2 regions of the Bacillus tuaregi genome follow, and region 2 is predicted to be linked to the other one. Evidence: riboswitches for the same ligand, from Rfam matches in the RefSeq annotation. Region 2 holds a riboswitch; the other holds the start of a gene.
The links. A riboswitch is a leader RNA that binds a small molecule or an ion and turns the genes downstream of it on or off. The one in region 2 is predicted to bind FMN.
Positions count from the first base shown of each region.

Region 1: another riboswitch for FMN. It lies ahead of ribE (riboflavin synthase); the one in region 2 lies ahead of BQ5321_RS17045 (ECF transporter S component).

Region 1 is NZ_LT629731.1:1,796,566-1,811,921, reverse strand. Features, by position in the region: gene glpK (glycerol kinase GlpK) at 1-480, opposite strand, end outside; gene BQ5321_RS10965 (phosphatase PAP2 family protein) at 543-1,202, opposite strand; gene ku (non-homologous end joining protein Ku) at 1,302-2,141, opposite strand; gene ligD (DNA ligase D) at 2,279-4,147, shown strand; gene dapF (diaminopimelate epimerase) at 4,227-5,207, opposite strand; gene BQ5321_RS10945 (EAL and HDOD domain-containing protein) at 5,312-6,580, opposite strand; gene ribH (6,7-dimethyl-8-ribityllumazine synthase) at 6,772-7,242, opposite strand; gene BQ5321_RS10935 (bifunctional 3,4-dihydroxy-2-butanone-4-phosphate synthase/GTP cyclohydrolase II) at 7,289-8,485, opposite strand; gene ribE (riboflavin synthase) at 8,538-9,188, opposite strand; FMN riboswitch at 9,468-9,612, opposite strand; gene BQ5321_RS10925 (hypothetical protein) at 9,746-10,522, opposite strand; gene BQ5321_RS10920 (DUF4870 domain-containing protein) at 10,654-10,977, opposite strand; gene BQ5321_RS10915 (undecaprenyl-diphosphate phosphatase) at 11,213-11,992, shown strand; gene BQ5321_RS10910 (GNAT family N-acetyltransferase) at 12,386-12,937, shown strand; gene BQ5321_RS10905 (hypothetical protein) at 13,348-13,833, shown strand; gene BQ5321_RS10900 (FixH family protein) at 13,931-14,362, opposite strand; gene BQ5321_RS10895 (sensor histidine kinase) at 14,399-15,356, opposite strand, start outside.
Region 2 is NZ_LT629731.1:3,046,167-3,061,522, forward strand. Features, by position in the region: gene sleB (spore cortex-lytic enzyme) at 1-236, opposite strand, end outside; gene prsW (glutamic-type intramembrane protease PrsW) at 394-1,077, opposite strand; gene BQ5321_RS16975 (asparaginase) at 1,224-2,189, shown strand; gene BQ5321_RS16980 (YpdA family putative bacillithiol disulfide reductase) at 2,236-3,213, opposite strand; gene BQ5321_RS16985 (Glu/Leu/Phe/Val family dehydrogenase) at 3,326-4,603, opposite strand; gene BQ5321_RS16990 (genetic competence negative regulator) at 4,868-5,443, opposite strand; gene BQ5321_RS16995 (metallophosphoesterase) at 5,575-6,354, opposite strand; gene BQ5321_RS17000 (spore coat associated protein CotJA) at 6,527-6,757, shown strand; gene BQ5321_RS17005 (spore coat protein CotJB) at 6,754-7,014, shown strand; gene BQ5321_RS17010 (manganese catalase family protein) at 7,102-7,671, shown strand; gene BQ5321_RS17015 (YpbF family protein) at 7,710-8,168, opposite strand; gene BQ5321_RS17020 (LysM peptidoglycan-binding domain-containing protein) at 8,245-8,922, opposite strand; gene BQ5321_RS17025 (CPBP family intramembrane glutamic endopeptidase) at 8,936-9,547, opposite strand; gene BQ5321_RS17030 (RecQ family ATP-dependent DNA helicase) at 9,599-11,089, opposite strand; gene BQ5321_RS17035 (YpbB family protein) at 11,086-12,141, opposite strand; gene BQ5321_RS17040 (ferredoxin) at 12,425-12,673, shown strand; gene BQ5321_RS17045 (ECF transporter S component) at 12,781-13,386, opposite strand; FMN riboswitch at 13,560-13,697, opposite strand; gene BQ5321_RS17050 (peptidoglycan DD-metalloendopeptidase family protein) at 13,882-14,598, opposite strand; gene BQ5321_RS17055 (ATP-binding protein) at 14,869-15,356, opposite strand, start outside.

The DNA.
Region 1 (15,356 bases), 1.2 Mb from region 2:
TAATAGTTCACCCTTCTCCGCTTTCTCACGTGCTCCTTCTACATGGTCGAGAATCCATTTGACTTTAGTCCCCGAAAAATAAGGATCAAGCAGTAAGCCGGTCTTCTTGCGAAATAAGTTATTATATCCCTTTTCCTTTAATTCATCACAGATACTACTTGTTTGTCTTGATTGCCAAACAATTGCATGATAAATAGGCATCCCAGTATGACGATCCCAAACCACCGTAGTTTCGCGTTGGTTTGTAATGCCAATAGCTGCTATTTGTTCCGGTTTAATCCCTGATTCTGTTAAACAACTGGCAATAACCGCCAAAACCGACCCCCAAATTTCAATCGCATTATGCTCGACCCAGCCAGGATTTGGAAAATATTGCGTGAATTCCTTTTGTGCAGTATGGACAATCCCACCAGTTTTATTAAATAAAATTGCCCGAGAACTCGTTGTTCCCTGGTCTAATGCTAAAATATAAGTTTCCATCGGTTTCCCCCTCCAGCCATGCTTTCTCTCTTTAGTTTATCATTCCTAATCCGTTGAATATACTATAAGTCATGCCGGTATTCGTAATATCGAAAAAGAATGATACAGAATAGCAGCCAGACGCCCCCGGCTAAAAAGCCGCCGACAATATCGCTTGGATAGTGAACACCTAAATATATTCTTGATAATCCAATGAAAAGGATGGTCATGCTGTTGACAATAACGATAGCAGTTTGAAGACTCTTTTTAGTTACTAGATGAAGTAAAACATAGGCAAGGGATCCATAAAAAATCAAAGAACCCATTGAATGACCGCTGGGAAAACTATAGCCTTCTTCACTAATGAGGGGCAATATATCAGGTCTTTCTCTTTTAAACAGCCATTTCAGCAGCATATTAAATAATGCACCGATGCCACTCGAAGCAGCAAAAAAAAGTGCTAATGCCCTCTTTTTCTTCACAAGAAAAACGATTACAAGCACAACAACAATAAAGGTTATCCATCCGACAGAGCCCAAAAAAGTAATCACTAGCATCAAGGCTGTTAATTGTGGGGAAATGGCCGATTGAATATAGGCTATCATTTGATGATCAAAAACTTGTATATCGAATCCGCTCAGCTGCTGGGACATTTTAATAAAACCATAGAGGAAAAGAAGTAACAGAAGAGCAGCAACCCCTAAATACTGTAGCTTCTTTCCTGAACGTACATACGTTTCCATTCTCTCATCCCTTCATATGTATGTGTCAATTGAAGCTTTTACTTGCTAATCGTTATTAAAGCGGATGAAATTCATCCGCTTTGGCAAATGGCCAATGAGTTAGGCTTCCTTTTTCAATTTTGGTTTTGCTGCTGTACGCTTCTTCTTAACCGGTTCTTTCTTTGGCTTTGTTTGGTCGATTGACGCCTGGAGTGCAGCCATTAAATCCGTCACATTCGCTTTTACCTCCTTCTGAGGAGAGGAAGTAACAACCTCCTGGCCGCTCCGCTTCGATTCAATTAAATCAAGTAGCGCTGTCCGGTATTCATCGGTATATTTACTAGCATCAAACTCCGTCGTTAATTGATCAATTAGCATAATCGCGGTATCAAGCTCTTTTTTCGTTACTTTGTCCTCTTCAGGAACATTGGGCACATCAATCGCTGGCCGCACTTCGTCAGGAAAATGAATCGTTTCCATCACCATTGTGTTATCAAGAACACGAATAACAGCCATTTGTTCCTTTGACCTGATCATGATTTTTGCCATTCCGACCTTCCCTGCTTCTGCTAGAGCTTTACGTAGCAAAGAATAGGCTTTGCCTCCATTTTCCCCAGGTGACATATAATAGCTGCGATCATAATAAATTGGGTCAATTTCCTCCATTTTTACGAAATCAATGATTTCAACCGCTTTGTCCTCATTTTCCTTCTTTAATTTTTCGAGCTCCTCTTCATCTAATACGATATATTTGCCTTTTGTATATTCATAAGCCTTCACAATTTCCTCCGGCTTAACCTCAACATTACAAGCAGAACATACCTTTTCATATTTAATCGGCGAATGACATTCCTTATGGAGTGTTCTTAGCTTAACATCTCTATCTTCTGTTGCTGAATGCAGTTTTATCGGTATATTGACAAGCCCAAAACTAATACTTCCTTTCCAAATTGTGTGCATAGCTGATGCTCCATTCCTAGTTATTTTTATTAATTTGTGTAGTACATACAGACAAATACAAAGTAATTTATTGCAGTAATCCCAGTGAATGATACCTAGTGTAGGAAGGCAACAATAAGAAAAAAGGAGTTAACCTAATGGATCTAAAACCAATCATTCCCTTTGAACCTGTTTCATCAGAAAAAATTCCAAGCGGCAAAGAGTGGATTTCGCAAATTAAGTGGGACGGGGTTCGAATATTAACTTATTATGACGGGAATGAGATTCAATTATTTAATCGCAAGCTACGTGAAAGGACGTTGCATTTCCCTGAAATCACAGCCATTACTGATTATTTTAAGGGAAAGTCCGTGATCTTTGACGGGGAAGTGATCGCCCTTGATGAAAAAGGAAATCCCTCCTTTCATCAAGTCATGCGGCGGGATGGGTTAAGAAAAATGAATCGCATTCCGCTTGTTAAACATGAAGTACCGATTTTTTATATGATATTTGATATCCTTTACTACAATGGAAGCTGGATTCATGACCGACCGTTGAAAGAACGTCTTTCCATTTTGCATGACTGCGTACGCCCCCATGCCCATGTTCAACTTGTCCCTTCACAAGAAGACACTGTCGCCCTATGGAAAGTAGCGAAAGAGCATCATTTAGAAGGAATTGTCTGCAAAAACCTTAATAGCTCATACACCATCGACGGTAAGGATGCAAGCTGGCAGAAGGTGAAAAACTATCAAGATACTATCGCCGTAATTGCGGGTGTTACCTATCGCGCAGAAGTCGTAAACTCTGTATTACTTGGTTTATATGATCATGTAGGACATTTATGGTATATCGGGCATTGTGGGACAGGTAAAATGTCAAGGAAGGATTGGCAGGAGCTTACAAATCAAGTTGAAGCGATGAAATTAGCGGATAAACCCTTTTATAATGAACCAGAGAGAATCAAGGATGCGATATGGGTTCGTCCTGAGCTGACTGTTAAGGTACAATATATTGAATGGCCAGAAGGAAAAACACTTAGGCAGCCAAGTATCCAGGCCTTCACAGAAATACCTGCCAAGGATTGCATGCTGCCTGATGACTTGCAAGCAGCTATAAAACAGCCAAAAGCGAAACAAGCAACGTCGTTATCAGAGGAAGAGAACATCAGCCACCCTGACAAACCTTTATGGAAAGAGCCAGCCATAAACAAGCAACAATACATTGAATATTTACACGGGATTTTCCCTTATATTTCACCGTTTTTACATAATCGCCTATTAACGGTTATTCGTTATCCACACGGCATGTTTGGCGATCCCTTTTACCAGAAAAACTGTCCGGATTATGCACCCGGTTTTGTTCAAACGAAAGAATCCGAGGGAATTAATTATATCGTCTGCAATAACCTGGAAACCTTTCTTTGGCTAGGGAACCAATTGGCCTTTGAATTTCATATTCCTTTTCAAACAATCGAGGGAAATGGAAGTCCAAGTGAGATTGTCTTTGATCTCGATCCGCCTTCAAAGGATGCTTTCTCATTAGCTATTAAAGCAGCCAATATGATTAAAGAGGTACTCGACAGCCTCCATTTAATCAGCTTTGTGAAAACCTCAGGAAATAAAGGTATTCAAATCTATATTCCACTTCCAGATAATCAGTATAGCTTTGATGACACCAGACTGTTTACGGCCTTTATGGCCGAATATTTAATTGTCAAGGACCCAGATTCCTTTACTGTAGAGCGGATGAAAAAGAAACGAGGTGGCCGTCTTTATGTCGATTATGTACAGCATGCAGAAGGTAAAACGATTATTGCCCCCTTTTCTCCGCGAGGAAATCCGAAGGCGACGATAGCTGCTCCGCTTTATTGGGAGGAGGTAAAGAAAGGATTAACGATGGAATCCTTTCAGATCCCTACCATCCTTGAAAGAATGGATCGCGTTGGCAACCCTTTTGCCGGTTTTTTTGAAGCAAAGCAGAAACAAAACTTTGATCCAGTCCTGCAATTTTTAAAGACGAAATAATTCATTGCAAATGACACGTTTATATGATTTTTGAAAAGGATAGGCCAAATATGGACCTATCCTTTTACACCTGCTCAATTTACATATACTGGCGGATAAACGCTTGCGCTTCTTCCCCTAATTTGGCGTACTGAGCATTTTCCTCCTCAAACTCATCTTTGCTCGATACAGTAAAACTGCCCTCGCTCAAATCTGGCAATTGAATAGTCGCTCGGTAAACATAAGTAGCATTACCAATTAATTCAATCCAATAACCATTTTCCGTTTCATGAACCACACAGCGTACTTTACCACCATTATTATATACTTCGATGGTCTGCTCTTTTACATTTAAACCATGTAAACATGTCACAAGACTTGATGCTGACATGGCAGTGCCACATGCATTTGTAAAGCCTACACCCCTTTCAAAGGTTCTTACATAGATAGCCCCTTTTGTCAGGCTTTTAACAAAGCTGACATTCACACCATCTGGAAAGTAAGGATTGGGACCATTCACATATTCACTAATCTTTTTTTGACTATCTGATTGTATATCATCACATTCAACAATCGACACGATATGTGGATTAGGTACCGAGAGCGCTGTGAACGCTAGGTCTGATAACCCATGGATTGGTTGGTTCATCAATGTATCCTGCTCAAGCTCTAATGGCAGGTCCTTTAATTGAAAAGAAACCGGTGAAATCTCCACCATGTAAGTTGGAATTTCAGGGAAAAGCTCTGGTTGTTTTTTCACCTGTAAATGGGCCTTCATCGTCTCAATTACAGCTTCATCTTTATTCAATTTTTCACAAACATATCGTGCAACACAACGCAGTCCATTTCCACACATTGAAGCTTCAGAGCCATCTGCATTAAAGACACGCATTCTAGCATCCGATTCTTCACTGTCTAATACAAATAATATTCCATCTGCCCCTAATTCTGACTCACGATTGCATAGTGAAAGCGCTAGCTTCGCCCGCTCCTCCTCGGAAAACGAAAGCCTTCCATCCATTTCATCAATTAATAAAAAGTCATTCCCTGAACCGTGGCATTTAATTAAGTCAATATTCACGCAATACTACCTCCGTATAATTATCTGATTGTTATGGTTTTACTGTACCATATTTTCCAGATAAGGAGATAGCAGAATAGTTAGATTCTCAACTATTTTCATGTTCACTTTAAAATGATTGTGTCCTGACCATTATGTGCTTTTTTTTCCTCGCGAATCATCTCCGATGTCCAATTAGATGATTCTGCATAGATTCTAAACAAGTCCCGTTCTGTTATGTTTAACCGTTTACATATATGGTTTATTTCCTTCCATTTTGCTTGTTCGACTGCCTCTACTAAATCTAACACCATTCTGTAGCTGTTTTCCTTTCCCAATAATGCATCATGAATGTCTTGTTTTAGTGGTAGATCCTTTAGGATTTCTTCCATTGAGAGATTTACCAGCTCCTTTATCGTTGAAATTAATCCCGCCATATAATAACCCGATGGATACTCTGTGCCGATTTGCCGTGCAATGGTTTCACAAAGCTTTGCTCTAGTCAGCATCAGCTGTGTACATCGATCAGATAATCTTGAGGGCTCGCCCGATGACTCCCGTGTAGACAGGACATGTACCCAATTTTTTATTTTATCAACACCAAGTAAGGCAATAGCAGCCCGAATCGAACATATTTTGTGATCACAACCAAATGACGAGGTATTAATTAATTTTAGTAGTTTAATCGAAAGAGATAGGTCCTTCTCAATTAATTCAGCTAATTCATCAACGTCTATTTCTTCTAATGACATACTTTGTATTGCATGATAATGAGAAGAAAAGATTGTCGGTATGTCATAGGTCGATTCAATTAACGGTTCCGAAAAGTAATAGCCTTGAAAATAAACGTAGCCTCTATTTTTTGCTTCACTAAACGCCTCTGCTGTCTCGATTTTTTCAGCAAAAAGCTCTATAGGGTATTTCGCCGTCATTCCTTCAATCTGTTTAAGCAGATGAGAATATTCTTTACGAAAATCGACTTTTATCATTGCGATTTGGGGTAAGAGCTCTTCAATCGCCGGATGTTCGTGAAACAGAACTTGATCATCAATAATGATTAAATAGCCTCGTTCCTTGAGCTCGCGGCAAATCGTTACCAATTTATTAGATACCATGACTTCCTTTGATATTTTTACCATTAATTCGTCTGGACTAAAGTAGGTGGGTAATTTTTGTTCTAGTAAATTTTCTGTAAAATGAATAGAAAACTTTTTCCCTTCTGTTAAGCGTTCAAGCCCGATATTCAGAAAACTATTAATAATAACCTCTGCTGTGGCTTGATCACCGTCTATAAAGGGGAAGACATTTGTCAGGTCTTTTCGATACAAAAGCTCATATCCAACAATTTCTTCCTCAATATTGAAGATAGGTTGTCTAGCTACAAAAACCTCCATATGACTCCCTCCGACTTTCTTATATGTGTAATTTACATTTATGAACAGTTTACCTTATTCAAACCAATAATCGTGTCGAAAATTGTACTATGCATCAGAAAAATAAAAAAGAGATGTCACAATCATGCGACATCCCTTGTTCATGCCTCTACAGATGACAAAAAGCCTCTATAAAGCACTATTTTCTATCCCTATTGGGCAATTTCACGATATAAATTCGCCAATTCGATTGCCGTCATCGCAGCATCATAGCCTTTATTGCCAGCTTTTGTACCCGCACGTTCAATTGCCTGCTCAATCGAATCTGTTGTTAGAACTCCGAAAATAACCGGTACTCCTGTCTGCATTCCAGCATGTGCAACACCTTTTGCTACTTCGTTTGAAACAAAATCAAAATGTGGTGTTGCCCCTCTGATGACAGAGCCGAGCGTAATCACTGCATCATATTCGCCCTTCTCTGCTAATTTTTGTGCAGTTAAAGGAATTTCAAAGGCACCTGGAACCCAATAGATGGTTACATCCTCATCTTGGATTCCATGTCTCTTTAAAGCATCCTCTGCACCTGATAATAATTTGCTGTTAATAAACTCATTGAATCTAGCTACAACAATGGCAATCTTAAGTCCTGTTCCAATTAAATGTCCTTCAATAACTTTTTTCATTATACTTCTCTCCTTTAGGTATATGTGTTAAGTGTTTTTATTCTTGTTAAAAGGTTAGTAAATGTCCTAGTTTTTCCTTTTTTGTTTTAAGATAGCGCTCGTTTTCTTTTTCAGTCGGCATTTGCAGCGGAACGCGTTCTACTACCTCAAGTCCATACCCTTTTAAGCCAGCAATTTTTCGCGGGTTATTGGTCAATAGCTTCATCTTCTTAACACCTAAATCCCTGAGGATTTGAGCACCGATTCCATAATCCCGCAAGTCTGAATCAAAGCCAAGCCTGTGATTGGCCTCCACCGTATCATAGCCTTCTTCTTGAAGTCTGTATGCCTTCAATTTGTTGATCAGTCCGATGCCCCTGCCTTCTTGCCGCATGTACAGGAGGATTCCCCTACCTTCTTCGTCAATTTGATGAAGGGCAGCTGCTAGCTGTGGACCACAATCACAGCGTTTAGAACCGAACACATCTCCCGTTAGGCATTCTGAGTGTACTCGTAATAAGACAGGCTCAGCACCATTAATTTCTCCTTTAACAAGCGCAACATGCTCTTTCCCATCCAGGATACTTGTATAGCCAAATGCCTTGAATTCACCAAATTCAGTTGGAAGTGTGATTTCGACTTCCTGCTTTACGTTTGTATCGTGATGTGCTAAGCGATATTCAATTAGCTGTTCAATCGATACAAGCTTAAGGTCAAATTTTTCAGCTACCTGTTTCAAACTATTCAGGCGGGCCATTGTACCATCATCATTCATGATTTCACAAATAATTCCTACAGGTGCCGCATTGGCAAGTCTGGCAAAATCAATGGCTGCCTCCGTATGACCTGCTCTCCGTAAGACACCGCCATTTTTTGCAATGAGCGGGAAGATATGCCCTGGACGATTAAAATCCTCTGCTTTTGTATGGGGATCTAGCAACTTTTCAATCGTAAAAGCACGTTCGTAAGCACTGATGCCTGTCGTTGTGTCTTTATGATCAATTGTCACTGTAAAAGCCGTTTCCTTTGCATCCGTGTTGTTCGTCACCATTGGATGGAGATTAAAACGGCTGGCAATTTCTTCTGTCACTGGTGTACAAATCAGCCCTCTTCCCTCCTTGGCCATAAAATTAATCGTCTCGGGTGAAGCGAATTCGGCAAGCGCCAAAAAATCACCTTCGTTTTCCCTGTCTTCATCATCAACAACAATAATCACTTTACCAGCTTTTAAATCCTCAAGCGCTTCTTCAATTGTATGAAACATCCTTTTTCCTCCTTAAATGAATACTTTTCTCGTATCCCCAGCTGCATTTCTTCTAGTAAAACCCATTTTCTTTTAAGAAGTCGGCAGTTAATCCCTTTGGTTTTTCTTCACTTTGCTGATGATTCATAAATGAATAAAAGTATTTTGCCATAACATCGAATTCTAGATTCACTATTTCCCCTTCGGATTTATAGCCAAGCAGGGCCTCTTTTGCTGTATGAGGAATGAGGGAGACAGTAATTGAATCTTTTCCGGTTTTAAAAATAGTAAGCGATGTACCATCAATCGCAATCGAACCTTTCTCTAAGACAAACTTTGCATCCGTTTCAGGGATTTCTATCTCAACCAGAATCGCATTTTCCATATTCGTTCGCTTACGAATACGACCTGTTCCATCAATATGGCCAGTGACAAAATGTCCGCCAAAACGCCCATTTGCCAGCATCGCTCGCTCTAAATTAACCTTTGAACCTTCCTTTAACGAGGAAAGTGAGGTGTTTTTAAAGGTTTCTGGCATCACATCTGCTTCAAACTGAGTTTTCGCGAAATTTGTAACAGTTAAACAAACCCCGTTAACTGCGATACTGTCGCCAAGCTTTAAATCATTCATGATTTTTTGTGCTTCAATCACAAGAGCCAATGTATGTCCTTTTGCATTGATTCTTTTAATCGTTCCTAACTCTTCAATGAGTCCAGTGAACAAGGCAGTTTTCCTCCTTTTAGCTGTAGTATATATGGGGAAATTTATCGGTATCCGTTCGCTGTGGGGTAACTTTTGCAGGAGAAAAGGATAATAAAACACATTGGAGGAGATCATAAAATGCGGTTAATTAATGACAGACTATTTCCATGATCATTTTGGTGGTAAAAACTTAAAAAAGCCCCATACAATTAGTTTGTACAGGGCTTCATCATGCAATACCATAAAAAACGGAACACTAAATAAACGTTAGTATACTCTCATTTTTTAACGTGTCGCTTCCATATCCTTCTCCCATCCAGACTTTCACTGTCGGCTTTGGAATTTCACCAAATCCACCGTTTTCATTACTGAAACCGGGTCACGGACTAAGAGGCATCACCTCATCACCGCCGGTTGGGAATTTCACCCAGCCCCGAAGGATTCCTTATTAAATTAACATTATAGTATCATAGTTCAAAATAAGAGACAATGTATTACGCTAATCAATAGTCATTTATTGTTAAATTTTTGTGTCTAACCTGAATATATAGTAACTGACTATGATTGTTTTTAGCCTGTTAATGATTTCTAAATTTATAGAGACAAACTAGGAGTGAAAATAGTTGAACGATCTCTCTTTCCGACCAGTCCCCCTTCATTGTTAGAATAGGTGTATTACTGTCAACAAAGCGATCTCCCCACTCTATCGGCATCCAGCCTGTTTGAATTTCCGCTAGTATCGTTTCATCAGGTAGTAAAAAATAATAGTCTTGTAAGCTGCTATTTTTAATAGTAATACGCTTGTTTTCCAAGCAGTACTCTTTCTTTTTTCCTCCGTTCAGTTTGAAAACAACTACTTTTTCGTTTGCTGGAGAAATAATCTCTATTCGATCTTTTAAGTCACGAAAAAAGGCGATTGGCTGGTCTGAGTCATCAATCAGTATATACTTATTCACAAACAAGCGATCCAGAAAGTTGGGGGTAAACCATTTAATCCAAGAAAACGATTGATCTCTGATCTCTCCTGCTTTTTTTCCATTTGGTGTGAACAGGAGCAGTCTTAGCGAAGGAGCTGGCAGAAAGGCAAATAATAGTTTTCCAGCAAATAAGTTCTGGTCCGATGATTCGAGGCTAGTCGATGACCATTTTACTGCTTTTGCTCGTTTTTGATTTAATAGATATTTTTGATAGCAGAAAAAACTATAAATAAGAAATGGACTAACTAGTATAATAAGCTGATAGAAATGTGAAATAAAAAAGACGTAAATAAGGATAACGATTGATGGGATGAATGCAGCGAGACCTGCATTTAAAGAAACGGCGGCTGATTGCTGATAGTATTGTTGGATATTCATAAAAGTACTCCTTGTCCACAAAACATCAATTTTTAGATTCATTATTATGATTCTATTAATCACAGCCTCTATTTATGAAAATAATTAAACAAAAAAAGCCGCTCTCATACAAGAACAGCTTTTCGGGCTTATTAACGAATAATTCGAAATACTAACGGAATCCTATATACCTCTCCCTCATATGCCTTTACAGCGGCAATAATCGTAAAAATGAAGACATAGATTCCTACCAGCCAAATCGTGAGGATACCAATTAATATAATCATCAGGATAATACTGATTACCGTGTATACGGTATAGGAAATTAAAAAGTTAAAATACTCCTTTCCATGATAATCAATAAATGCTGAATCATCTTTTTTAATCAGCCATATAATCAGTGGGCCAATAAAGACGGTAAAAAAACTCGCAACATAAAGGACTGCAGCTAATACTCTTTCTTCCTTTGTCGGCATTTGCCATCCCCCATTTCCTAACATTTATTTTTCGAATAATAATCAATAATTCCAAAAACCTAGTTTTCAGAGGATTCCTATCTATAATACGTATTTCACCAAGAAAGGATTCATATTTTTCTCCTTCTTTTCTCTTAGTTGTTCTTGTTTACGTAATGATGAATATATTTGTGGTAGACAACCTTATTTATGCTTATTTTACATATTTAGAATTGAACAGAGGGTGATTTAGATGATGTCTAAGATAGAAGCATTTATTTTAGGAATAATCCAAGGGTTAACAGAATTTTTACCTATATCTAGTACAGGTCATTTATATTTAGGAAGGCATTTATTTGGCCTGGATGAAGCAGGTCTGTTTCTTGATACGATGCTGCATGTTGGGACTTTGTTAGCTGTTTTGGTTGTGTATCAGAAGGAGTTGCTGCAAATCCTGAGAAAGCCCTTTGGTCATCTCTCTATGCTACTCATAATTGGAACGATTCCCGCCGTTATTGTTGGCCTGGTGTTAAACGATTTATTTGATTCGATTTCGGAATCTGGCGCAACAATCGGCTGGGAGTTTTTGTTTACGGGCTTTATCCTATGGATGGCAGATGGTGTAAAGAAAGGCAGTAAAAAAATGGAGCAAATCAGCTACAAGGATGCCTTATTTATCGGAACCTTTCAGGCTGCTGCCATTTTTCCCGCCGTCTCTAGATCAGGATTGACCATTGCAGCTGGTCTTTTTAGAAAGCTTGACCGTGAAACCGCAGCCTGGTTCTCCTTTTTACTATCGATTCCGGCCATCGCTGGTGGGATTGTTTTTCAGCTTGGTGAATTAGCGTCAGGACAGGTTGAGGCAATTTCCTTCAGCTCATTATTAGTTGCCACATTAGCATCTGCATTATTTGGTTATGCAGCTATTGTCTGGATGATTCGATATCTACAAAAAAACTCATTAAAAGTCTTTGCTATTTATGTATGGATATTAGGTTTTATTGTTCTCGCCTTACAGCTGTCTGGTACCTTTTAACACAACATATCATTTTTTTACAATAGTATGATTTCTTGTCAAAAATTGTCCATAATCTTTATCGATAATTTACAAAAACAACATTTTCTTTTTTGATTTTTTTATGTAAAATACGAATAGATGTTATTCAATCTGTCATTTATTTGAACTTGAATTTTTTTCAAAGGAGACGATATTAGTTAACATCGATACGATGTTGCTTATGTTCAGTCAGAAAATATTATATTGTGTTAAAGGTAATTGGGAAGGCAAATGGTGCGCCACCAGTCATTCTGGTTCTAGTGGGTTCGATTCCCACCCCGAAATTTTTTAGTAAGATTATAAAAAATTTCGAGGGTGGGCGATAACTCTTTGTCATGGAGAAAAACTGCCCTCAAATTGGAGGGGTTAACCATGCTGAAGAAACGCGAACTACATGAATGCCATGAATTATATGACTTGATGATACACCCTGATGTCTTCCCTTTTGTGCGCCATAAAGCTCGATCCTATGAGGAATTTTTATTTATCACAAAGCAAACCATTGAGGCCGAAGAGCGTGGCGAACTAATCTCTAGAACCATTCTTGATGATTGGGGAGCCCCAATCGGCACAATCAGCCTATATGATATCCAGGAAAATGCCGGCTTCTTAGGAACATGGCTTGGTAGGCCCTTTCACGGAAAAGGATATAATCAGCGTGCAAAAGCTGCCTTCTTTGAGGAACTCTTCTATGAGCTAAACATTGAAACAGTCTTTATGCGTATCCGTACAGAAAATATCCGCTCACAAAAAGCCGCTGAAAAACTTCCCTACACCATCAATGCTGAGGAATCCCGTAAATCCCTTTTCGAGCAATTAAACTCAAATGGTGACATTTACAGGTTGTTTGAAATTCCAAAGGACCTTTATACGCTGCATACAAAAAGAACAACCATCGAGGATACTCAAAGATTGGAAGCATAGCTATAGCTTGTTCATGTATCGCATATTTTGGGTATTTGTTTAGAAAACATGATTTTTGCATACGAAAGCATCAAATTCGCCCGTCGAATTTGCGTCCGGATTACCTGAGCTCGCTCGATAAATTACCTTTAAAAAATCCGAGACATCCGCCGGAGGCTTTACTTCATTCAGCCGGGGTTTGAACCCCCACTTGTAGAAGTGGAGGACTTCTGCTGAATGAAGTTAAAAGCGGCTTGACCAGACGTTGGTCAGCCGCTATTTTACATATTTTTTTTATTTTTTTGTTCATGAGGAGAAAAGAAATATTAACTGTCTGCTCTTTTTTCGCATAGTATATTTCCAGAGTAAGCTTTGATTGTCATGAGTAACCATGAAATATTCTTGTTAGTATACACGAAAGGAAGTATAAGATGTTCCCGTGGAATTTATTTCCCTTTGACAAAAACATCCAGTCAAAAATGAAGAACATGAAGCCGGAAGAGGTTAATCAATATGTACAAAGTATGCTTGGAAAAGTCTTTCAATCTCCTTTTCCGAACCAGATGACTCTGCAGGATATGATGAAACACGCTCAAGTATTTCCTCAGGCACAAGATGATGACACAACAGTTGAAGCGCCCATTCAACATTCTGTATTTGAGACACATGACTTTATTTTTGTCCGAATCATAATCGAATCAGAAGACTGGTTAACAAGATTAAAGCTATCCCATACGTCACATCTGCTTTTACTTGAACATATCCCGGAAAATGGTCAAAAACATTCTATTCCTCTTCCCTCTCTGGTAAAAAAAAGAGGGACTACTGCCCACTATAAGGATCAAACACTTGAAATAAAATTGTCGAAAGAAATTGATACAAACTATGCTGAAGTAAATGTGACAGACATTTTCTAAATCACATCAGTTCCTCTAGCATCCATCGCTTCCCAAATAGTCAATAACAAAAAAGAACAGACTCAAGTATCACGAGACTGTTCTTTTTACTTCAAAATTATTCCATTATTGTAGAGGTAATGCTATCCTCCGGATCACTAGGTGTTCCAATGACAAATTCTTTCTTTGGCATGTTATGCATATTTTCAGCCGTTACATGGGAGAATACATAATATGTGCCTTCTTCTGTAAAGGTCTTTTCTAATTTAAATACACCGTTTCCTACATGCTCTGGAATAAATGTTTCATGGTTTTCATCATTTGCACGCCAAATTTCAAAGTCAATTTCATTAGGGTCTGTCACTTCTTTATCACCATAGGTGACCTTCGCTTCAAATGTCACCGGCTCATTGACGTTTCCCTGCTCAGGATTTACCGTTAACTGAACATCAAGAAATTGTGGAACCATTTCCTCTCTTTCCTGACCTCCTGAACAAGCAGTAAGTATGGCTAGCATTATGATTACTACAACTGATATTTTCCATTTCATGTTCATATACCCCTATCTTAATATTATAAATTCTACCTATACTTCCATATCATCAAGCACAGGTAGGTAGATATCCACCATCGTGCCTTTTCCGAATTTACTACTAATCTCTACATGTCCCCCGTGAAGAATGACTAGCTTATCGACAATGGCAAGTCCTAAGCCTGTTCCCCCATCCGAGCGAGTTCTTGCTTTATTCACACGATAAAAGCGCTGTTTAATTTTATCAATATCCTCTGCAGGGATGCCTTTTCCGGTATCACTAACACGGATAAAACATTGATTCCCCGCTTTTTTTAATGCTATTTTTATTACTCCCTTTTCTGTATATCTTAATGCATTATCCATAACATTTAGGATAATCTGCTCCATTCGTCCTGCATCACCATTAATAATGATATCTGGGTCTAAATCAAGCTGTAATACAAGATCTTTATCCTTCATAACAGGAATATATCTTACCGTTGCTTCTTCAATCAGCTGAGCAAGCGGCAATGGCATCTTCACAAGCTGGTACTCATCCGTGTCAAGCTTTGATAAATCCAGCAAATCACCTACAAGTCGTTCCATTCTTCCTGCTTCCCGATGAATGAGCTGCAGATATTGTTCCTCATCCTCTTTAGTCTGTACTAAACCAGAGAGCATGGCATCACTATAGCCCTTTACATAGCTGATGGGAGTTCTTAATTCGTGAGATACATTCGCTAGAAATTCCTTTTTTCTTTCATCCTCCTTTTGGATTGACTCAGCCATATGATTAAAGGCTGCGGCCAATTCACCAACCTCATCCTGAGACTGAATGGCCAATCTCGTGAAATAATTCCCCCGTGAAACCTGTTCAGCAGCCTGTTTCATTTCTATTAGTGGATTCGTTAATTTTTGAATCACTTTTATTCCGACAAATAAAGCAATAACAAGAAATAATAAGGCTGCAATAAACCAAAGGTAAGCGAACTCCTTTGTCAGCTCAGTAATTTTGGCCAGCGGCATATAC
Region 2 (15,356 bases):
TCATATTGAAAATTTCTTAATGCCCAGTAGGTGCCCCAGCCGAAAACACCGTCAATTTTCCCATTATAGAAGCCTAAATATTGTAAACGGGATTGAAGCTCGATGACATCATCACCAACAGACCCTTGCTGAACAACCTGATTGGAAAAAGCATTCACTCTCTCATGAGATGGGACAATGAATAAGAATATAGAGAAAAGGACGATGAGTTTTGATTGTAAAATTATTCTTTTCATGGTTCTACTACCCCCAGTTGTAAATCATTCTCACATTAACCGTATTTTTTGTATTAACTGTTTTTTTATACAATAAAAGTACAAAAGAAACATAATTTTTCCAAAAACATGCGATACAGTACCTGGAAAATGAGTCTAAAGGAAAGCAAAAAGCCCTTCATTCACAGGAACGAAAGGCTTTTTGCATTTCAGCATATTGTTCACTCAAGGTATGTGCTTTTTTTACTTTCCTTAAACCGAGCCACCAGAGAAAAATCATAAATGGCAGCATAATATAGACCCAATTTGTTTGTGATATAAGGATATAATCATAAATTCCATGCAGTAGAAAGGGAAGGAGAAAGGATAAAATTAGCCATTTTCGGTTGGAGGAGGAAGAAAATTTACCTTTTCCAAGATAATACCCCATGATAACGCCGAATAGAGCGTGACTGGAAACCGGCAGAAGCGCACGTCCAAGTGCAAATTCAAGTCCGTTTGCAACTAAATACAAAATATTCTCCATAGTAGCAAACCCAAGTGAGACGGAGGCTCCATATACAATCCCATCATACGGTTCATCAAAATGCACGTGGAGAAATGCAGTGTAATAGACAATAAACCATTTAAAAAACTCTTCCAGTAAACTAGTTGAGAGAAACGCATCGGCTAAACTAGAATGTATAATATTTTCCGTTTCCAGTACATACTGAATAAACATAATGGGAAATACAAGCAATGAACCGAATAAAAAAGTCCTGATTACCAATGAAATAGGTTCAACACCGAAGCGGTCCTTTAAGTAAAAATAACATAATAAGGCTAAACCAGGTGCAATCCCGGCTGATAATATTCCCAGCATTAGCCGTCCTCTTTTCAATCTATTTTCCTTAATCCTACCATGATATGATACTATTGAAAATGACCTATTTAAATCAATAGGAATAATTTGGGAAATGAAAGCTATTTTGACAATCATAGATTTACCATTATATGGAGGCTTTAGCTATGTCTAAGAAAATTCTAATTATTCATACCGGCGGCACCATTTCCATGAGCGAGGATGAAACAGGTACCGTGAAACCAACCGGTCAAAATCCAATTACACAGCATACAAAGGAATTAACTGATTTAGGTGAACTCCTCATCGAAGAACCCTTTCAGTTACCTTCCCCACATATTACCATGAAAGAAATGCTAGTATTAAAAAAAATGATTGAAAATTATAGTGCACAGGAAATAGACGGAGTCGTTATTACACATGGAACCGATACTCTCGAGGAAACAGCCTATTTTCTTGATTTAACAACCGATACAACATTTCCAATTATTGTCACAGGAGCCATGAGATCCAGTAATGAAATTGGTTCAGACGGCTTATACAATGTTATTTCAGCGATTAGAGTCGCATCTAGTGAAGAGGCTAAAAATAAAGGAGTACTTGTTGTCTTGAACGATGAGATTCATACAGCAAGTAATGTGACGAAAACGCATACCAGCAATGTATCAACCTTTCAAAGTCCACAATACGGGCCCATCGGCATTGTAACAAAAAGAGGCATTATTTTTCATCATTCCCCGCTTGAGCTGGAATATTATCGTACGAATCATATCGAAAAGCGTGTCGCGTTACTGAAAGCCCATGCTGGAATGGATTCCTCTCTATTTTATGCTATCAAAGAGCTACATTATGACGGGATTGTGATTGAGGCACTTGGTCAAGGGAATCTGCCTCCTGATGCAATTGAGGGCATTAAGGCAATATTAGCTGAAAATATCCCCATTGTTCTTGTATCACGCTGCTTTAATGGAATAGCCGAGGATACCTACTCCTACGAAGGTGGTGGATCCCACCTAAAAGAGCTTGGCGTCATATTTTCGAATGGCTTAAATGGCCAAAAAGCAAGAATAAAATTACTAATTGCTCTCGCCACGACAAATGATATTAATAGGATTGAGCAGATGTTCCAATAATGACAGTTTAAAGAAAGGTCCCCACCGTGAGGACCTTTTTTACGTTTTATGATAAGGATTGAGTCTCCTTTTGCTTTAAAGCACCGGCAATCTTTCCACCATGAAAACGCCCATTTTCAATAAAAATTTCATTCGCTTCATTTCCGGCAGCAATGACACCGGCAATAAAGACACCTTTGACATTAGTTTCCATCGTTTCTTCATGATAATGCGGACGACCCGATTCCCCATCAATTTCGACACCCATTTTTTTTAGAAAATCCTTATCAGGATGGTAACCGGTCATTGCAAAGACAAAGTCATTCTTAATCGTAAATTCTTGATTGTCTTTCACATATGTTAAACTATCTTCTGTTATTTTTGTGACAACTGCCTCCCACACCATTTGGATTCGCTCATTTCGAACATGACCCTCAAATTCGGGCAAGATCCAAGGTTTTATCTTCGGAGAATACTCGCTGCCCCGATAAATAACCGTCACTCTTGCACCAGCTTTAACGAGCTCAAGAGTGGCATCAACACCAGAATTCTTTAGCCCAATGACAACAACATCTTTGTCGAAATATGGATGGGCTTCTTTAAAATAATGCGAAACCTTTGGTAATTCCTCTCCCGGTACACCGAGATAATTCGGATGATCATAGTAGCCGGTTGCAATAACAACAGCTCCTGCCTCATACTGAGCTTTATCAGTTGATACCAGAAAACTGGAATCGTTTTTCTTTACTTCCGAAACTTTTTCAAAGGCGTTTACGCGGATATTTTTTCTTTTAACCACTTCTCGATAATAGGCTAGTGCCTGGCTCCTATTCGCTTTACGTGTTTCTGTAATAAAGGCTACATCACCAATTTCTAGCTTATCGCTTGAGCTAAAGAAGGTTTGATGTGTTGGATAATGATAAATCGCATTGACAATATTTCCTTTCTCTATAACGAGCGGAGTAATTCCCACTTCCTGTAACGCAATTGCTGCAGACAATCCACATGGACCACCGCCAATAATAATAACCTCTTCCTGTCTCATTCTTTGTTCACTCCTAAACTTACTTATCTATCATCATAACTGGCAATAAAAATAACTCCTATCTTTACTATGATAGGAGTTTTCCTTAAAAGATTCAATATTATATGATAACCTATACCCAGCCACGGTACCTAGAAGCTTCAGCCATTTTCCTGACTCCTACCATATAGGCTGCCAGCCTCATATCCACACGGCGGTTTTGAGAGGTGTCATATATATTATTAAAAGCCTTCACCATTACTTGTCTCAACCTTTCCTCTACTTCCTCTTCTGTCCAATAATAGCCCTGATTGTTTTGAACCCATTCAAAGTACGAAACGGTCACACCGCCGGAGGATGCTAGTACATCGGGTACAAGAAGAATACCACGGTTTGTCAAAATTTCAGTTGCCTCCAAGGTTGTGGGTCCATTTGCTGCTTCCACAACTATTTTCGCATGAATATTATGTGCATTCTTTTCGGTAATTTGGTTTTCGATAGCGGCAGGAACAAGAATATCACAATCCTTTTCCAACAGCTCCTGATTCGTTATCGTATGGCTGAACAGCTTCGTAACTGTGCCAAAGCTATCCCTTCTGTCAAGTAAATAATCAATATCAAGACCATCTGGGTCATATAATGCTCCGTATGCATCCGAAATACCAATCACTTTTGCACCCGCATCATTCATAAATTTTGATAGGAAACTACCTGCATTTCCAAAGCCCTGAACAATGACTCGTGCCCCGTTTAATTCAATCCCCTTTTTCTTAGCAGCTTCACGAATGCATATCGTAACCCCTTTAGCCGTTGCAGATTCGCGCCCATGCGAACCACCAAGCACAAGTGGCTTGCCGGTTATAAACCCCGGAGAATTAAATTCGTCTATCCGGCTATATTCATCGAGCATCCAAGCCATAATTTGGGAATTCGTAAAAACATCAGGTGCTGGTATATCCTTTGTCGGACCGACAATCTGACTAATGGCTCTTACGTAGCCACGGCTTAATCTTTCTAATTCCCGAAATGACATATCGCGAGGATCACAGACTATTCCACCCTTCCCTCCGCCATAAGGCAGATCCACAATACCACATTTTAAGCTCATCCAAATAGAAAGTGCCTTTACTTCCTTTTCGGTTACATTTGGGTGAAATCGAATACCGCCCTTTGTCGGACCGACGGCATCATTATGCTGGGCGCGGTAGCCTGTAAAGATTTTTGTTGAACCATCATCCATTCGCACCGGGATTTTGACCGTCATCATCCTAATCGGTTCTTTTAAAAGCTCAAACACTTCCTCAGGATACCCAAGCTTTTCAAGAGCTTTGTGTACGACCGTTTGCGTGGATTTGAGTATATCAAGCTTTTCTTCCTGCGTTTTACTTTCTTTACTATTATCGGCTACCATATATGAACCTCCTAAAAAGCAACAATTGTTGTCATCTTAGAGAAATAGTATACCGCTTAGTACTCTTTATGCAAGGATAAAGATTTTTTATTTGGAATTTTCCAAAATATTATCCCGCTATTATCTATGTATTGAAGATCATGACCAACCATTAATCCCCCACTTTTTGACTGCAATGAATACGATGATTAAAAAAGCGGGGGATATGCTAAAAGCGTTTGTATTATTGTCATCTTCGAAAAACCCCCTTAACCGGAAGATTTTTCATTGAAAGTATGTCAAGATTTGATTGACGGCATGATTTTCCATGATCATTTTTCCGTATTCCTGGATGATATGAATACTGATAAAAGACGGATTACCATATTCCGCTAAGATTGCAACTATTTGAGTCTGAATATCCGCACAAACATTATCAATTAAAAAGTAATAAATATTATTCATGGAGTAAAGTGTTCCACCGGAAAAACCGATTGCCGCTAACCTTTTGGCCAATTGAATAACATGCTCAAAATCATCGATTTCAAACAGAATTTCGACATTCCCCTCCAACGTTACTTGCATATCAATAAAGCTGTCCCCAAAGACATCTTCCTCCTGTTCTTCCACGGTTACAATCATGACCATTCCCTGTGCCTGCATGGAGAAAATCTCTACTGCAACAGACCCCTGGAAATCTACATCAAAGGTCTCGCTTGCTTCCTCAAGCATATCATGAAAAAGCTGGTGCCACTTTAATGAATCCTTCCATATATCGTCTTTCGTTAGACCTCTGTCAAATAAATCATCTAGAGATAAAAATATTTTTATTTTGTTAGCATTCAATCGTTCTAAGCGCATGATTATGCCCCCTACCGTGAACAAACTCTTAATGTAGTGTATGAAAAAATACCATGTTGGTGAGTCGTCTACATTGGCTGTAGGATAATATTATATTTATGTCATCTTATTCTTTCATTCAGGAGCGGTGATTAGCTATGCTTATGTTGGATGGTCAATATATGAGTCTCTGCTTTGGCCCCTAAACGCAATGGAACCCCTGTTGTCCCATAGCCATTACTTATCAGAGTCGTACGATTTGGCTCAATCTTTAAGGCACCTTTCTCGTATAAACTAAAGCCCAATAGATGAATTTGACCTCCATGGGTATGTCCGGATAGCATAAGCTGTATCCCCTGATCGGAACGAAGCTTTCTCGAGATTTCTGGATTATGACTAATTAATATTTTAAAGCTTTCCTTATCAGTATTGATAAGGGCTTGATCAATATCTGCTTGATTGGTACTTAAATCATCAACACCAAGAATGAAAAAACGATTTCCTTTCCCATCCTCAAAGGGAATAGATTGATTGACGAGGACCTTTATGTCAAGGTTTAAAAAAAGGGAATTTAAATAGGCCACATCTACTTCATAATCATTATTACCCCATATAAAAATGACTTGCCCAAGCCTTTTCAATTGAAGCAGATTTTCCTTTACCCTTTCCATAGGTACACCCTTTTCCGTAATATCTCCGCCAATAATGACAATATCTACCTTACCTTGTACCTGTTCCATTAAATTTTCAGTGATTCGCCGGCGATGAATATCCGAAATAAAGAAAAGCCTCACTTTTCCAAAACTTTCTGGAAAGGAGGAGAATTCCAATTGATGGTACACCACTTTATCGGCAAAAGCTTCTTTATACATATAGAATAGTAAACATACTCCCAGCAAAATACCTATTGTTAATATTATGATAATTTCCATATATCCCCCAAATAGTATAAATCATTCTTTAGTCTTTCAATTCCAATCTTTAGAAATCATACCATAAATGACGAAAAAGACTAAAAAAACTGTTCAAAAGAGCTGAACAAAAAATATACATAGAACGTCGTTTCCTTCATATGATTTACAGACGCATAAAAAGGAGGTCTGTATGTTTACAACTACAAAGTATTATCATCCATATATAAGTCCTTTTGATCCTTGCCAACCAATTACTACAAAGAGCTATTCTACTCCTCCTCAGCTATATGTAGGATTCCAACCACCAAACCTCGAACAGTTTTCACCGATGGAGGCATTACGTGCAGGAACGCTTTGGAAAATTTTTTATGACCCCTACTACAATCCGTATGAGCTGGCGAAGGGGGGCATTAAAGGATGAAGCAGCTACCACCGGAATACTACCAGCTCCTTGAACAATTGCAAGCGGTCGACTTTGTACTCGTTGAGCTAACCCTTTATTTGGACACACATAATGATGATGTAGAAGCGATTAATCAATTTAATCAATGCGCCAGCGAACGTAGACGTTTAAAAAAGGCCATTGAAAGTAAATTTGGACCCCTGCAGCAATTTGGCAACAGCTACTCAGGATGCCCCTGGAACTGGGATGACCCACCATGGCCCTGGCAAGTCTAAGATGCGGAGAGGGCTTGCTCAGGGACAACTAGCGTAAGATGAGACGCCTTGACTAGCTGCGACAAGCTTAAGGAGGAATGGAGCAGAATGTGGATTTATGAGAAAAAATTACAATATCCTGTACGTGTCAGTAAATGTAATCCGATGTTAGCAAAATTTTTAATTGAACAATACGGTGGTGCCGACGGAGAATTAGCGGCTGCTCTTCGCTACTTAAATCAGCGATATACCATTCCTGATAAAGTTGTTGGCCTTCTCACTGATATTGGAACCGAGGAATTTGCTCACTTAGAAATGATTGCCACAATGGTCTATAAATTAACGAAGGATGCCACGCCAGAGCAATTGAAGGCCGCTGGTTTGGGGGCCCACTATGCTGACCATGATAAAGCACTTTTTTACCATAATGCCGCTGGAGTACCCTGGACTGCCACCTATATTCAAGCAAAGGGTGACCCAATTGCCGACCTTTACGAAGATATTGCTGCGGAAGAAAAAGCAAGAGCCACCTACCAATGGCTTATCAACATGAGCGACGACCCCGATATCAATGATAGTCTTCGTTTTTTAAGGGAAAGAGAAGTCGTTCACTCGCAACGTTTTCGTGAAGCAGTCGAAATTCTCAAGGATGAACAAAACAAACAGAAATTTTTCTAATCTTCTTTTAGAAAATAAATAAGAGCAGTAATCTGCTCTTATTTATTTTCATGATATAGATTTATGTCATAGTTCTTTTTCATCATCTCAAATACAAGATGACGATTAATCCATGCATCTTCCTTCTTCCATAGGTCTTTACTTTTATCTATTATTTCACAGCGTAAGGCATGAAACTCCTTCTCGGCCTTATCCCGTTTTTGTCGATATACATTCATTAAGCCGAATAAACCCATTATCACCATTAGCATAAATAAATTACTTGTATGATTGACAAAGTTTGAGAAAAGTACAGCAAAAGAATATGAATAGGGAATCATCATCGTGTAATAAAGAAAAACAAAATAGACTAAAGTAATCAAAATCCCACTCCACATCATGATTAAATGGATGCGTGTCAGCCTGTCAAACTTTTGTTTTCTCTCAACTACCTTTTGCAGCATTTTTCTTGTCGCTTGGTCCGTCCTTTCGTCAAGCATCATAATTGGTGACTCCATGTTATCCCCGCCTCCCATACCAATCTATGAGCTTGTCCGAGGATTTATGAATAAAATCCGGAACTTGAGTCCGGATTTACTTGTTTAATGGAATAATAAGAACCTGTCCGACCCTAATTTCATTGGATGTAAGACCGTTCGTCGCTTTTATCGTGTCAATACCGGATTTCGATTTGTAATACATCATTGAAATCTTAAAAATCGTCTCACCTGGTTTCACCGTATGATAGACGGTTTCCTTTGAATGGGTTTGTAATGAAACATCATTGCTTTCCCCTAAAACATTTGAAACAACTGCTTCTTTTTCAATCATATCCTGCTGTTCAAGGTCGCTAGCCTGTTCATTCCCTAATACATCTTGAATGGCAGCATTATCCTCTTCAACAGTATCACTATTTTCATTTTTCAATTCTACAGGCTCCTCAACATCGCTATCCTTAGAATCCTCTATATCAATAAACTCAAAACCATCCGTTGATTCCCCAACAACAGGCTCTGAATCACCTATTTTATCCTTTGTCATCGCAGAATAAATGCTAAAGATTGTAATCGGGAGCAAAATGAAGAAAAGTACCAATAAGCGAATGACTGGATATTTAAGCTTCCATTTATTTTTTTTCCTTTTTTGTTGATGCACTCGGCTTCTTGGCGGCAGTTCCTCACGATCAACGACCTGGCCTTCTGGAAAATCTGCCGGTTTTATTTTTTGTCGCCGTCTTTCTACTTGATCTCTGTATGGATCCTCTTTATTCATCTAATTTCCCTTCCTATTCTGTTGTGTTGCTTTTCCCGTATGTATAGTTAATAAAACACCCTAGTAAAAAATCAATTAAAAAGTGCATAAAAATAGTGACAAGTAAATTTTCTGTTAGTAAGTAAATAAAACCGATGAAAAAGCTTAATAGTGTGACGTTTAATAATAAAAACCAATTAAATAGATAACGGTAGTGAATGACTGCAAAGACTAGACTTGACACAATTAAGCCAAAATGAGTCTGAATCACTCCTCGAAATAATATTTCCTCGCTAATGGATACCATTACAGCAATGAAAGCTATCTGATATATTGACCTTCCCTGGAAAATTCGTTTGTTTAACCCGCCATCATCATAATATTCCTCAGTTAAAAGCTTCATTAATAGTAAATCAAGGAAAAACACAGCAAGTCCTGCTGTTCCTCCAACAAGCAAAATCTCAGTATCTTTCCATCTAAATAACTGAAAAAATTCAGTAAAGCTATCAAATAAAAATATACCGAAAATAAATGAACACAGGAATAGTAAAATTTGCGTAAAATACAAGGAAAGTAGTAATTGCTTGTCTGTTACCTCTTGAATAAGATTACGTTTGTTTTTCATCATTTCAGCTCGCTTATACAAATCAAGTTAATCCATTTTATTAACGAATACAGTCTAACATAGTCCATTCTATTAATTTAATAATATATCAGCTAATCGCTGTTTCCAACTAAATTCGTCATAATTATTGGTCATAACCGGTAATTCATGAAATTGACGCCATTTCAATCCACAAATATCACAGCAGTTTTCCGGCTTATTTCCAGCCGCTCTCTCTCCAAAATATTCAAGAATTCTTTCTCTTCGGCAGCTTTTCGAAAGAGTCCATCCAGTCATAGAAGCAATTTTTTCCCTTTTTAATTGTCTTCTTTTATCAAGCTCTTTTTTATACTGATGACAAATTTGCTTCACATCACCAGGCACATCAAGTTGCAACAAGTAATCACACAGCATTCGCCATTGTATTTCGGTAAATCCTCCCATCCTTTGAAGCTGCTCTTGAAACGGCAGCTGATAATAGGAAATTTCCTTTGATACCTCCAACATATCAGCAAGCCAATCAAGCTGCTCTGAGGATGGTATTTCTGACTCTGCGAGCTGATATGCTAACTGCTCATCTCCTGTTGAATATAATAGGACGGCTATACTCGGTAGGCCATCTCTTCCTGCCCGTCCTATTTCTTGAAGATACGACTCCATTTGCTGCGGCATATGAAAATGAATGACAAACCGAATATTCTCTTTATTAATTCCCATGCCAAAAGCACTTGTCGCACATATAATATCAAGCTGATTGTGCAGAAATTGCTGCTGAATTAATATTCTTGATTCCTGATCCATTCCGCCATGATAAGCCATTACCCGCTGAACCCCCTTACTTTGCAAGAATTCAACCGCCTGCTCCGCCATCTTTTTACTTGAAAAATAAACGATTCCCGGAGCAGCAAATTTAGCAATATGACCATAAAGAAGTTCCCATTTTTCCTGTTGACTTTCAGTTTGTTGAACGGTCAAGGCGATGTTTGGTCTGTCAACAGAAGAAATCACTTTTTTACAATGTTCAAGCTCTAATATATTAATGATATCTATTATTACCTTTTTAGTTGCTGTTGCTGTTAGGGCTAGGGTCAGGGGACGTCCTAATTTTTTACGTACTATACCAAGCTTCAGATAATCAGGTCGAAAATCATATCCCCACTGAGAAATACAATGAGCCTCGTCAATGACAAATAAAGAAATATTTATGCGCTGAAAGAGCTCCATAATACGCTCATTAGCTAATGTCTCAGGGGAAATAAAAATAAATTTATACTGTTCTAACTGACTTAAAACCCTTTTTCTCTCCATTCCGGTAAGAAAGGAGTTGATTGCCACCACGCTTTTTTCACCATTCATCTTCATTTGCTCTACTTGATCCTGCATTAATGATAATAACGGAGAAACAACTAATACATGGCCAGGAAGCAGATAGCCTGGAAGCTGATAACAAAGTGATTTTCCTGTACCAGTCGGAAGCATGGCCATCGTATGATAACCATCAAGAACAGTAGTAATCACTTCCTTCTGCCCTGCCCGGAAGGAAGAATATCGAAAATATTTTGTCAAATACTTTTCCAGCGTCATAGTTCTTCACCATACTTTGCTAATACGAGTCTTATTTCGAAATAACCAGCCTGCCCCACCATGCTGCGAATCTGCTTAAGCTGCTTTGTCTGTAGCTTTTTGGCTGCCTGCTTGATTAAGTTTTGCTTTTCAGCGGAAACATAAGCATCAATCGTAAAGTTTTCTACATTTAACGCTAACTCAACAAGATGATCTTCAATTGTGCTTTTTTTTAAGCCTCGAATGGTCATAATATCTGTAACGGAATGTCCTTGCTTTAATAACGTATAGGTTTTTTCCGTTGAGTTGGTTAAATTATGTTTTTGCGGTTTTTCTATAAAAAAAGATAAAATTGGGAAATGTGCCGGATTTGTCTCAATATGTCCGATCATATAATGGAGAATACTTAAAAAATGGTAATGATAATAGGCTTGTTCCATTTGAAAATTCTGTGCCGCCTGAACTTCCGTGTAGCCAATGGACCGATATCCAGTCAGTCTTATGACAAGATAATCAGGATTAAGCGAGGGGTCACTTTCTAAACAGCTAACCAATTCTTGATATATTTGCTTTCCAAGTGAGTCTCTGCTCAATCTGTTATGTGCAAGAAATTGTCTTATCCATAACAAGGTTTCTGTTTTTCTTTGTACCGGAAGATATTTGGACTCACGTTTCTTTAAATTTGAAATAACCTGAACAGCAAGAGATAATCTTTCCCAAAAAACAAGCGATGTTCGTTGATGTTTCCATCCATTCACATGTTTTGGAATCGGCGTTTCGGCTAGTCCCTTTTCCAGTTGCTTTACTCCTTTTTCCGTAACAGCATAATGCTGGGCAGCTTTTTCGATAATCAGCTGTTCATTAGATAACTCTGTAACCATCGTTTCTAATTGCTGCCTACTTATATTCGTTTCTGTTTGAAATAATGGTGCTAAATGAAACAAATGGGCATCCTGAATAGTTTGGGAGGATTTTTTCCCCTGTAATAAATGATAGATTGAATAAATCGTCCGTTCACCCTGTAATTTATGTAAACAGTAAAGAATCATTAATTGGTTAAAGGTCAGCTTCATTTCATCACCATACCATATCTTTTTCTGTCAAATTTAGATAATTTGTTACCAGAATCACTGAAAACTGTCTGATTTTATCATATCATGAAACAGTGGAACTAGTTATTATAATATATGTTCCATGAATTTCATAATAAAAAGCTTAAATGGTATTCTCAATATTTTTTCTATTGAAAAGTTTTTCATACAGCTTTACAATAGGGAATAGAAAAAGAGTTTATCGTTAAAGTTTTTCGTTAAGACGATAACAATAAAAGCTTATATTTTTTGGGAGGTTTTATTAATGGCAAAATATACTATCGTAGACAAGGAAACATGTATCGCATGTGGAGCATGTGGCGCAGCTGCACCAGACATTTATGATTATGATGATGAAGGTATTGCATTTGTAACACTTGATGACAACCAAGGAGTTGTTGAAATTCCTGATGTATTAATTGATGATATGATGGATGCTTTTGACGGCTGTCCTACAGATTCAATTAAAATTGCTGAAGAGCCATTCGATGGAGACGCAACTAAATTCGAATAATTTCATGAAATAATAAGCTCCCTCATAGCAGGGAGCTTTTTTGATAGCTATTTAATACTGGATTATGTGAATCAATGAATAAAAGCACCTATCAGGTGCTTTTTATTTTATACTACTTTTCTCACCTTATACTCGTTGTAGGAAGCTTGTTTTTTCAGCCAGGTTCCCATCTTTGTGAATAGGAGCATAAATACGATTGACATTGCCAAACCTTTTATGAGGTTAAACGGAAGTATTCCAGCAACAATATATTGACGCATTTCCGTTGCACCCATGGCCGGCCAGTTAAGGAAAAATGTGTACGCTGGTATTAATACATAGTAATTCAGAACACTCATAATCGTTGACATAATTAATGAACTGACGATTAAGGCAATCGTCATACCCTTTTTCGTTTTCATTTTATTATAAATATAATAGGTTGGCAGAATAAAAAGTAGTCCTGAAACGAAGTTTGCAAAGTGCCCTACTGGAACACCGGTTTCACTACCTGTCATAAAATAATCAAGTACATTTTTTAAGAGTTCAATTATGATACCTGCCATTGGTCCAAATATCAAGGCCCCAATTAATGCAGGAAGATCACTAAAGTCAATTTTTAAAAAGTTTGGGAATGGTGGAATTGGAAAATTCACCAACATTAAGACGTACGCTATGCTGCTTAACATAGCAATTGTAACTAATGCTTTTACTTTGTTTTGCCCTTTACTCATTTTTCTCTCTCCTTCTTTTGGATCCATCATCTCCAAAGAAGTAGGTTCAGCTTCACAACACTCCAATAAAATTCCATTAAAAAACCTCAAGTATGGAAACTTGAGGGAGAATTCATTAGAAGGTATGCTTAATAAGCATTCAGTTAGAATTATTTTTTTGAATGCTGCTAAACCTCCATCTTCTCCCATCCAGACTGTACTGTCGGCTTTGGAATCGCACCAAATCCTGCTTAATCAAATCAAGCTCACGGGCTTAGAGTATTTCACTCATCACCGTCGGTCGGGAATTTCACCCTGCCCCGAAGATAGATCATATTTTGTTTTTGTTTTACACGATAATTATACTGAAAGAAAACCTCGTTGTGAATATATCAGCCTATAATCTAGACATAAAACTTTCTTCTCTGCCACTTTTTCGACAAAAGTTCGTGAATATCCTGCAAAAACAGTAAAAAAAGAACAAAGGGACAGCTTGTCCTATTGTTCTTTTTTAGCTTAATCAACCATTAACCTTTGTTGAGGCGTAATCAGGTCATCCTTCAAGCCATTTTTCATTTTCAATTCAGTGACACTCATCTTTACTTTTTTGGCAATCGAATATAATGTATCACCCTTTTTCACAACATAAGTATTATGGTTATTAGCCATAAATCTACCGGCCGTTTCAATAGCCTGCTGATCCTTTTGCAGTGCAGCAACAGCTTGTCCAATTTTTACCTCGCCTAATGCCAGCATTGGATTAACTGCATTTTTCTTATCAACTGTCCAATGAGATTGATGTACTTCAAAATGAAGATGGACACCGGATGAATCACCTGTGCTCCCCATTTTACCAATGACCTCTCCTCTCTGAACTCTTGCCCCCTCATGAACATTTCTTTCCTGTAAATGAGCATAAACGGTCTCGAAGCTTTTATCATGCTTGATAAACACAACATGTCCATATGTATCTGAATAATAAGACTTAGAGACTACTCCAGCTTCTACAGCATGAATGGAGGTTCCTGGGGATGATGCTATATCAATCCCCATGTGCTGTCCCTGTCTAGTACCGAAAGAATCGGTAATGACTCCATCGGAGGGCCACATCCAATCTGTTGTCATCTCGTTTATGTTGCTGGCAGCTTCTGCGTGTTTTATGCCCAAAAATAATAAACTTACACAAAGCGCCATTATTCCAGCAATCAAAAAACGTTTTATGTATTCTCGCAATTCTTTTCCTCCTTGATCTAGTACCTCTTTTCAAACTATGTATACCTAGTATGATTTAGAACTACGTATAGGGGTCACTCCTTTATTTACGGTTAACGGTACATTAGAGCAAATTAATAGAGAGCAGCTGCAAAAAACACATCTATTAGAATACGGAATAATAGTCTCTTTTATACGAAAAAACGCATTATTTATAAAAAATAAAAAAGGAAGGATAAAATCCTTCCCCCATGTTTTGTTTCGTGTGAATCAAGAACAATCGGCAAATTATTAGCTTTTTTTCGCATTTCTTGGGATATAAAAGGAAAAAGATGTCCCCTTCCCGAGAATACTTTGTACTGTAATATGACCATGATGGGCTTCAATAATATTTTTCGCAATTGCCAAACCCAGCCCCGTGCCCGATCTGCCCCGTGTTCTTGCTTTATCGGCTTTATAAAAGCGTTCAAATACAAAGGGAAGATCTTCCTCAGGGATTCCAGCTCCATTATCCTTTACTTCAATATAGAGCCCTCTTTCATCACTGCGTTCAATAATCGAAACTTCTCCTCCTTCAGGTGTATGACGAATCGCATTATCGATAAGGTTCGTTAATACCTGTTCAACCCGATCCGAGTCAAATTCAAAGAATTCCACCTCAGTTTCTTGGTCAAATAACAAAGAAATATCCCTTTCTTTTGCGGGCCCTTGAAACTTTCTTTTGATTTTATCCAAGAAAGGACCAATTTCTACTTGATCAAGCATAAGATTGAAATACC